Regions from separate parts of the Bradyrhizobium sp. SZCCHNS2022 genome, predicted to be linked through region 1. Evidence: predicted binding sites of a transcription regulator. Region 1 holds the regulator's gene; each other region holds the start of a gene.
What was found. Region 1 encodes HrcA, which represses chaperone genes, less so after heat shock. Its sites were predicted from a motif close to GTTAGCACTCNCNNNNNGNGAGTGCTAAC; they were not measured.
Positions count from the first base shown of each region.

Region 2: a site for HrcA is predicted at 1,783-1,811, ahead of groES (co-chaperone GroES). Genes of this name have one in related genera too.
Region 3: a site for HrcA is predicted at 1,062-1,090, ahead of groES (co-chaperone GroES). Genes of this name have one in related genera too.

Region 1 covers NZ_JAUHHZ010000001.1:5,835,559-5,838,834, forward strand. The annotation lists gene grpE (nucleotide exchange factor GrpE) at 163-783, opposite strand; gene hrcA (heat-inducible transcriptional repressor HrcA) at 903-1,991, opposite strand; gene rph (ribonuclease PH) at 2,167-2,880, shown strand; gene rdgB (RdgB/HAM1 family non-canonical purine NTP pyrophosphatase) at 2,877-3,276, shown strand, end outside.
Region 2 covers NZ_JAUHHZ010000001.1:840,717-843,992, reverse strand. The annotation lists gene groL (chaperonin GroEL) at 1-1,311, opposite strand, end outside; gene groES (co-chaperone GroES) at 1,354-1,668, opposite strand; gene QXZ94_RS03625 (trypsin-like peptidase domain-containing protein) at 1,891-2,988, shown strand; gene QXZ94_RS03620 (GGDEF domain-containing protein) at 3,139-3,276, shown strand, end outside.
Region 3 covers NZ_JAUHHZ010000001.1:4,377,020-4,380,295, forward strand. The annotation lists gene QXZ94_RS19680 (protein phosphatase CheZ) at 1-235, shown strand, start outside; gene QXZ94_RS19685 (hypothetical protein) at 349-858, opposite strand; gene groES (co-chaperone GroES) at 1,190-1,486, shown strand; gene groL (chaperonin GroEL) at 1,608-3,251, shown strand.

The sequences.
Region 1 (3,276 bases):
GTTGGTTAAGGCGCAATTTGCCGGTGCCGGGGATCTGTCTGGTGGCGGCGGCAACGCCGACACATGCCAAGTCAGACGGCATTGAGGCGCCGCATCCGATTCCGGATCGGCGCCTCTCGTCTTCAAATGAAGCTTGGCGTCAAAACCGCAGCAGCGGCCGCGTCAGGCCGCGCTGTTCGACTGGTCGTTGCCGGCCGCCGGCGCCGCCTTGGCGCCGCCCTTGGAGACGCCGACCAGCGCCGGGCGCAGGATACGCTCGCCGATCATGAAGCCGGCCTGGACGACTTGCACCACGGTGCCCGACGGCACCGACGCATCCGGGACCTCGTACATCGCCTGCTGGAAGTTGGGATCGAACTTCTGCCCTGTCGGATCGAACTTCTTGACGCCGTTCTTCTCCAGCGTGTTGAGCAGCGAGCGCTCGGTGAGCTCGACGCCCTCGATCAACGACTTCAGGCCGGGATCGGCATTGTCCCGCGTTTCCGCCGGCACGGCATCGAGCGCGCGCTGCAGATTGTCGGCGATGTCGAGCACGTCGCGCGCGAAACCGGTGATGCCGTACATCCGCGCGTCCGCGACCTCGCGGGCGGTCCGCTTGCGCAGGTTCTCCATCTCGGCCAGCGTGCGCAGCATCCTGTCGCGTGCTTCGGCGGCCTCCTTGGCGAGAGCCTCCGCTGAGCCGGTCTCGGGGTCGTCAGGCATGATGTAAGGTTTGGAGACCACGGGTTCGCTGGCCTGCGCCGGGTTTTCCGGATCGTTCTTGTGCAGGTCGGGATCGGTCATTGACAGACTCGCAAGTTCGGCTGACGGGTTTGTGATATGGGCGGGATATCGTGCTTTGGGCGCGGAAAATCAAGCACGGCCTGACGGCGGCGCCCTTTGCGGGTTAACCATGTCGAATGTCAGCCGCCCAACAGACGGCTGACCAGACGTGCCGCGTAATCGACGGTCGGAATCACGCGGGCATAGTTCAGGCGGGTCGGGCCGATGACGCCGAGCACGCCGACGATGCGTCCGGTGGCGTCCGAATAAGGCGAGACGATCGTCGACGAGCCGGACAGCGAGAACAGCTTGTTCTCCGAGCCGATGAAGATGCGAACACCTTCCGCGCTCTCCGCACGCCCGAGCAGATCGACGACGCCGCGCTTGGTCTCGAGATCGTCGAACAACCGGCGGACGCGTTCGAGATCTTCGAGTGCATGCAGATCCTCGAGCAGATTGGCGTGACCACGCACGATGAGCTGACGGTCGTCGCTGTCACCGCCCGACCAGCTGGCGACTCCTGCGGCGATCACCTTTTGCGTCAGCTGATCGAGCTCGGCCCGGTCGCGCGCCAGCGCCGTCTCGAGCTCGAGCCGGGCTTCCGCCAGGGTCCGTCCGCGAATCCGCGAATTGAGGAAATTGGCGGCCTCGGTGAGCGCCGAGGACGGCACGCCGGGCGGCAGCGTCAGCACGCGGTTTTCGACCTGACCGTCCTCGCCGACCAGCACGACCAGCGCGCGCTCCGGCTCCAGGCGGACGAATTCGATGTGCTTCAGCCGCGTGTTGGACTTGGCGGTGAGAACCACGGCGGCGGCACGGGTGAGGCCGGACAGCCGCGTCAGCGCCTCGTCGAGCGCTGCTTCCACCGACTGGGCGCGGCCGACGGAGGCAAGCTGGCTCTGGATCGCCTGCCGCTCGGCCTCGGTCATGTCGCCGACCTGCATCAGGGCGTCGACGAAGAAGCGCAAGCCCGCTTCGGTCGGCAGCCGGCCGGCCGAGGTATGCGGCGCATAGATCAGGCCGAGCTGCTCCAGATCGGCCATCACGTTGCGCACGGAGGCCGGCGACAAGGGAACCGCGATCAGCCGCGAAATGTTGCGCGAGCCGACGGGCTCGCCGGTCGCGAGGTAGCTCTCGACGATCTGGCGAAAGATCTCGCGCGACCGCTCATTGAGCTGCGCGAGCCCCGCGGGCGGTGTCATCAGGTTGATCGGATCGTGGTGGGCCACCAGATATCCTCCTCACCCATCTGCATGTAATTTGGCCATGCGGCGGCTCGGTGGCAAGCCGATCTTGAGCGGGTGCTCCGGCGCTGATTCGCGCCCGATTATGCCCTTGCCGCTGCGGGTCCCGGCTCCTACAAGGCCGATCAGATGGGCCTTCTGCCTTTTTACGGAGAGAATCATGCGGCCGAGCCGCCGTGCACCGGATGAATTGCGGGCCGTGAGCCTGGAACGCGGCGTCGTCAAATATGCCGAGGGCTCCTGCCTGGTGAAGTTCGGCGACACCCATGTCCTGGTCACCGCCACGCTCGAGGACAGGCTGCCGCCCTGGCTCAAGGGCCAGGGGCGCGGCTGGATTACCGCCGAATACGGCATGTTGCCGCGCGCCACGCTGGAGCGGACCCGGCGCGAGGCCTCGGCCGGCAAGCAGACCGGGCGCACCGTCGAGATCCAGCGCCTGATCGGCCGCTCGCTGCGCACCGCGATCGACCTGGAAGCGCTCGGCGAGCGCCAGATCACGGTCGATTGCGACGTGCTGCAGGCCGATGGCGGCACCCGCACCGCCTCGATCACCGGCGCCTGGGTCGCGCTGGCCGACTGCATCCGCTGGATGAAGTCGCGCAACATGATCAAGACCGAGGTGCTGCGCGCCAACGTCGCCGCGATCTCCTGCGGCATCTACAACGGCACGCCGGTGCTCGATCTCGACTATGCCGAGGATTCCGAGGCCGAGACGGACGCCAATTTCGTCATGACCGGCGACGGCCGCATCATCGAGGTGCAGGGCACGGCGGAGAAGACCCCGTTCACCGAGGCCGAGTTCCTGGCGCTGATGGCGCTGGCACGCAAGGGCGTCGCCCGGCTGGTCGATTTGCAGAAGATGGCGGTCGCGTGAGCAGCAGCCACCGCAAGCTCACCGGCCGCATCGTCATTGCGACCCATAATCCCGGCAAGCTCGCCGAGATGCGCGAGCTGCTGGCGCCCTACGGCATCGAGGCGGTTTCGGCCGGCGAGCTCGGGCTCGGCGAGCCCGACGAGACCGGCGAGACGTTCGAAGCCAATGCCCGCATCAAGGCGGTGGCCGCGGCAGAGGCTGCGCAACTGCCGGCCTTCGCCGACGATTCGGGCATCGTGGTGCATGGGCTCGACGGCGCGCCGGGCATCTACTCGGCGCGCTGGGCCGGCCCGGGCAAGGACTTCACTGCGGCGATGACGCGGATCGAGCGGCTGCTGCAGGAGCGTGGCGCTGTCAGCGCCGACCGGCGCGGCGCCCACTTCGTGTCCGCGCTGT
Region 2 (3,276 bases), 5.0 Mb from region 1:
CTTCTGGTCGGCGTTGGCGGTCTTGACGCCGTCGAGCACCTTGGTCGCGCGCAGCAGCGCCACGCCGCCGCCGGGCAGTATGCCCTCCTCCACTGCGGCGCGGGTGGCGTGCAGCGCATCGTCGACGCGGTCCTTCCGCTCCTTGACCTCGATCTCGGTAGCACCGCCGACCCGGATCACAGCGACGCCGCCGGCGAGCTTGGCCAGCCGCTCCTGCAGCTTCTCGCGGTCGTAGTCGGAGGTGGTCTCCTCGATCTGCAGCCTGATCTGCTGCGTCCGCGCCTCGATGTCCTTCTTGGCGCCGGCGCCGTCGACGATCGTGGTGTTCTCCTTGTCGATCACGACCTTCTTGGCGCGGCCGAGCATCGACAGCGTCACGTTCTCCAGCTTGATGCCGAGATCCTCGGAGATCGTGGTGCCGCCGGTCAGGATCGCGATGTCCTCCAGCATCGCCTTGCGGCGATCGCCGAAGCCCGGCGCCTTGACGGCCGCGATCTTCAGACCGCCGCGTAGCTTGTTGACGACCAGCGTCGCCAGCGCCTCGCCCTCGACGTCCTCGGCGACGATCAAGAGCGGCTTGCCGGACTGCACCACGGCCTCGAGTAGCGGCAGCATGGTCTGCAGGCCCGACAGCTTCTTCTCATGGATCAGGATGTAGGGATCCTCGAGCTCGACCCGCATCTTCTCGGAGTTGGTGACGAAATACGGCGAGACGTAGCCGCGGTCGAACTGCATGCCCTCGACCACTTCGAGTTCGGTGTCGAGGCTCTTCGCCTCCTCCACCGTGATCACGCCCTCATTGCCGACCTTCTGCATGGCCTCGGCGAGGAAGCGGCCGATCTCGTTGTCGCCATTGGCCGAGATCGTGCCGACCTGCGCGATCTCGTCATTGCTGGTGATCTTCCTGGCGTGCGCCTTGAGGTCCTTGACGATGGCCTCGACCGCAAGATCGATGCCGCGCTTGAGGTCCATCGGGTTCATGCCGGCGGCGACCGACTTCGCGCCTTCCCTCACGATCGCCTGCGCAAGCACGGTCGCGGTGGTGGTGCCGTCGCCGGCGAGATCGGCGGTCTTCGAGGCCACTTCGCGCACCATCTGCGCGCCCATGTTCTCGAACTTGTCCTCCAGCTCGATCTCCTTGGCGACCGTCACGCCGTCCTTGGTGATGCGCGGCGCGCCGAACGATTTCTCGATCACGACGTTGCGGCCCTTGGGACCGAGCGTGACCTTCACGGCATTGGCGAGGATGTCGACGCCGCGCAGCATGCGGTCGCGCGCGTCGGTGGAAAACTTCACGTCCTTGGCAGCCATGTTCGTCGTCTCCTTTCTCTAATGACTGTCAGTTCCGAGGAATCACGCGGCCTTCTTCGCCGCGACGGGGGCGTCGATGATGCCGAGCAGGTCGCTCTCCTTCATGATCAGGAGATCCTTGCCGTCGATCTTCACCTCGGTGCCCGACCATTTGCCGAACAGCACGCGGTCACCCGGCTTGACGTCGAGCGGCACTAGTTGCCCCTGCTCATTCCGCGCGCCAGGGCCCGCGGCGACGATCTCGCCCTCCTGCGGCTTCTCCTTGGCGGTGTCGGGAATGATGATGCCGCCCTTGGTCTTCTCCTCGGCATCGATACGGCGCACGAGCACGCGGTCGTGCAATGGACGGAAATGCATGCACATCCTCCTTCACAGTTCAGCGATGTCATAAGCCTCGGGTCCCCTGAGGCCCCCGGGCGGTGAACGACCTAGGAAAGCCGAACTTTTGGTTCAAGAGGGTCACGCAAAATTTTTGGCACTCGGTGGGAACGATTGCCAGGGTGGCTCTTGACCGGGACAGCCCTCCTGACCAGTTTTACCAGCGCCAAAATCCGCTCCCCTTCCGTCGAGGAAAAAACGATGCAGCTTCTGCGTTGTGTCCGGCCTTTGGTCCTGCTGCCGGCGATCGTGCTCTCCCTCCTGTCTGCCCCTGCTCTCGCCCAGATCCCCGACCTCAAGCTCGGCCGCGTGCCGACGCTGGCGCCGCTGGTGAAGGAAGTGACGCCGGCCGTCGTCAACATCTCGGTCGAGGGCAAGGTCCGGCAGGACAATCCGCTGTATCAGGACCCGCTGTTCCGCGACTTCTTCGACGTGCCCAAGCAGGTCGAGAAGCAGATCAGCGCCACCGGCTCTGGCGTTATCGTCGATGCGCAGCGCGGCTACGTGATGACCGCCAACCATGTCGTCGAGCACGTCACCACGGCGCAGATCCGCACCAAGGACGGCCGTAAGTTCTCCGCCCGTCTGGTTGGACGCGATCCCGCCACCGACATCGCGCTGCTGCAGATCAAGGACCCGAACGAGCTCAGGGCCATTTCGCTCGGCGACAGCGACGCATTGGAAGTCGGCGACTTCGTGATCGCCGTCGGCAACCCGTTCGGCCTTGGACAGACCGTCACCTCGGGCCTCGTCAGCGCGCTCGGGCGCACCGGCCTCGGCAAGCAGGGCTATGAGGATTTCATCCAGACCGATGCGGCGATCAATCCCGGCAATTCCGGCGGCGCGCTGATCAATCTGCGCGGCGAGCTGGTCGGCATCAACACCGCGATCATCTCGCCCGGCGGCGGCAATGTCGGCATCGGCTTCGCGGTGCCGATCAACATGGCGCGGCGGGTCATGGAGCAGCTGGTTGCCAACGGCCGGGTCGATCGCGGCCGCATCGGTGTCACCCTGCTCGATCTGGACTCGCCGGCGGATGGCCGCGTCGTCGGGGCGCGCGTCGCCGACGTGACCGCGGGCTCGCCGGCCGAGCGGGCGGGACTGCGCAAGGGCGACGTCATCGTGAAGGCCAACGACACGCCCGTGCGCAGCGCGACGCAGGTCCGCAACCTCATCGGTTTGACGCCGGTCGGCCAGCGCGTGCGCCTGATCTTCGAGCGCGACCGCGCGCTCGGCAACGCCACCGTCGAGGTCGCGCCGGTGACAGAAGAGCGCGCGCGGGCGCGTACGTCCGGATGATCGCCGGATTCAACCTGCGTTCGCTGTCAGGCGCCCGCGCCACGTAGAGTAAATTTTTACCGTCCGTCAATCATGGAACTAGACTAAAATACCGCTCTAAAGTCCTGTTAAGCGTCATCCCGCTTAGTGCAACCCCGCGGAGGTAGTGCAATGCGGGATGATGGTCTGGCGTTCAGTTTGCCACGTTGGCGCGTGACGCGCTGGCTGGCGAACCCTGGATATCCGGTATCCGCGGACATCCGTCTCGCACTGGTCGGCGAGCTCTATGGCTGCTGGTCGGTGTTCGCC
Region 3 (3,276 bases), 1.5 Mb from region 1:
CAACTTCCAGGACCTGACCGGCCAGCGCATCAACAAGGTCATGACCACGATGAAGTTCATCGAGCACCACATCGTGGTGATGATGGACATCTGGGGTGGCGTCGACGCCATCAAGGCGCATGTGCCGCCGATCGTCGACACCCGCGAGGGAGACGCCAGGCTGCTGAACGGCCCGAAGGCGGAGGGTGATGTCGGCCACGCCTCGCAGGACGACATCGACGCGTTGTTCAACTGAGCTCATTCCCTGCGCCGGGCAGCGATCCGGCAGGAGATGGCACCCGACAAAAACGCCGGCGGAACCGCCGGCGTTTTTCGTTTGTCGACCGTTGCGGGATCCCTGCCTGGATCTCAGGCCCGTGGTCCGCAGCGGACATAGACCATCGTCTGGTAACGGGTAGCCGCGTCCTTGTCGATGAAGCGGGTGATCAGCACCCGGCCGTCGAAGGAGACCACCTCGCGGTCCTGCTCGCCGCCGGGCGGTCCGGCCGGACCGATGTAGTTCTTGCCGCTGGCCGAGCCCTTCAGCCGGAGTTCCTGCGGAGTGGCCTGGTCGGCCAGATGCATCACGACGCCGCCGGACGTTCCGGCCCCGATCGTATAGGGCTGCTTGCACTGCGCCAGCGCCATCTTCTCGGTGCGCGCGCGGTCATTGGGATTGTTGTAGGCCGCGAGACCCCATTTGCCCACGAGATCCTCGGCCCGAATCGTTGCCGGCACCTCCGGCTCGACCGGCGCCTCGGTCTCCATCGGGCGGCTCGGCGACAGATTGAAGCCACCGCCGCACCCCGCCAGGAAGATCGTGAGCGCCGACGCGATACCGAGAGTGGCAATCGGCCGCGCGCACCGTGAACTCGTCATGGCATCCCCTTAGGAACAAGATCATGGCTGCCCCGTCCGGCAACCAAGCGCAAAACGCGCGTCAGAGCAACGACGTCGGATGACGACGCCGCTCCACTAACATGTCTGGCCCGGTTCAACATCCCCTAACAGCCTCAAGAAGGGCTTAACCGCCGGCCTTTGCTTGACAGGAACAGCGGCAAGCCATATTTCCCCGAGCGGTCTTTAGCACTCGGAGGGCACGATTGCTAAAGCTGCGCGCCCGGTTGGTGGCCCAGTTGGGCGCCAATTGTGGCCGCATTCAGATTTCCTCCGACAGCAACCTACCAAAGCACCCGCAAAGGGATCCGTCATGGCCAAATCGAAGTTTCGTCCCCTGCATGATCGCGTCGTGGTTAAGCGCATCGACGCCGAAGAGAAGACCAAGGGCGGCATCATCATTCCCGATTCCGCCAAGGAAAAGCCCTCGCAGGGCGAAGTCGTCGCCGTCGGCCCGGGCGGCCGCGACGAGAGCGGCAAGCTGATCCCGATCGACGTCAAGGTCGGCGATCGCGTGCTGTTCGGCAAGTGGTCCGGTACCGAGGTCAAGCTGGACGGCGAGGAGCTCCTGATCATGAAGGAGTCCGACATCATGGGCGTGGTCGCCTGATCCGAACCGCCTGGGGGGCCTCGCCGCCGCCCCGGGCCACTAGCGCTTTGCAACCTCGTTCAGGCAACAGTCGGGCGATCACGCCCCTGGCCGTCGAGGTCCACTCGAGGAGAGATTTCAAATGGCAGCCAAGGACGTCAAATTTGCCGGCGACGCACGCGACCGCATGCTGCGCGGCGTCGACATTCTCGCCAACGCCGTCAAGGTGACGCTCGGCCCGAAGGGCCGCAACGTCGTCATCGAGAAGAGCTTCGGCGCTCCGCGCATCACCAAGGACGGCGTCACCGTCGCCAAGGAGATCGAGCTGGAGGACAAGTTCGAGAACATGGGCGCGCAGATGCTGCGCGAGGTCGCCTCCAAGACCAACGACACCGCCGGTGACGGCACCACCACCGCGACCGTGCTGGCCCAGGCCATCGTCCGCGAGGGTGCCAAGGCGGTTGCCGCCGGCATGAACCCGATGGACCTCAAGCGCGGCATCGACATCGCGGTGGCCGCCGTCATCAAGGACATCGAGAAGCGCGCCAAGCCGGTCGCGGCCTCCTCCGAGGTCGCCCAGGTCGGCACCATCTCCGCCAATGGCGACGCCGCGATCGGCAAGATGATCGCCCAGGCGATGCAGAAGGTCGGCAACGAGGGCGTGATCACGGTCGAGGAGAACAAGTCGCTCGATACCGAGGTCGACATCGTCGAAGGCATGAAGTTCGACCGCGGCTATCTCTCGCCCTACTTCGTCACCAACGCCGAGAAGATGACCGCCGAGCTCGACGACGTCTACGTGCTCTTGCACGAGAAGAAGCTGTCGGGCCTGCAGGCCATGCTGCCGGTGCTCGAAGCCGTTGTGCAGTCGGGCCGTCCGCTGCTGATCATCGCCGAGGACGTCGAGGGCGAGGCGCTGGCCACCCTGGTCGTCAACCGCCTGCGCGGCGGCCTCAAGGTCGCCGCCGTCAAGGCGCCGGGCTTCGGTGACCGCCGCAAGGCCATGCTCGAGGACATCGCGATCCTGACCGGCGGTCAGCTGATCTCGGAAGATCTCGGCATGAAGCTCGAGAACGTCACGATCAAGATGCTCGGCCGCGCCAAGAAGGTCGTGATCGACAAGGAGAACACCACGATCGTCAACGGCGCCGGCAAGAAGGCCGACATCGAGGCGCGCGTCGGCCAGATCAAGGCGCAGATCGAGGAGACCACCTCGGACTACGACCGTGAGAAGCTGCAGGAGCGTCTGGCCAAGCTCGCCGGCGGCGTCGCGGTGATCCGCGTCGGCGGTGCGACCGAGATCGAGGTCAAGGAGAAGAAGGACCGCGTCGAGGACGCCCTCAACGCGACCCGCGCCGCGGTGCAGGAAGGCATCGTCCCCGGCGGCGGCGTCGCGCTGCTGCGCGCCAAGAAGGCGGTCGGCCGCATCACCAACGCCAATTCGGACGTCCAGGCCGGCATCAACATCGTGCTGAAGGCGCTCGAGGCTCCGATCCGCCAGATCTCCGAGAACGCCGGCGTCGAGGGCTCGATCGTGGTCGGCAAGATCCTGGACGAGAAGTCCGAGACCTTCGGCTTCGACGCCCAGACCGAGGACTATGTCGACATGGTCGCCAAGGGCATCATCGACCCGGCCAAGGTGGTCCGCACCGCGCTGCAGGACGCCTCGTCGGTCGCCGGCCTCCTGGTGACGACCGAGGCGATGGTCGCCGAGCTGCCGAAGGACGCGGCTCCGGCGATGCCGGCCGGCGGCGGCATGGGTGGCATGGGCGGCATGGGCTTCTGAGCCCTGGGTTCATCACCAAGACTTC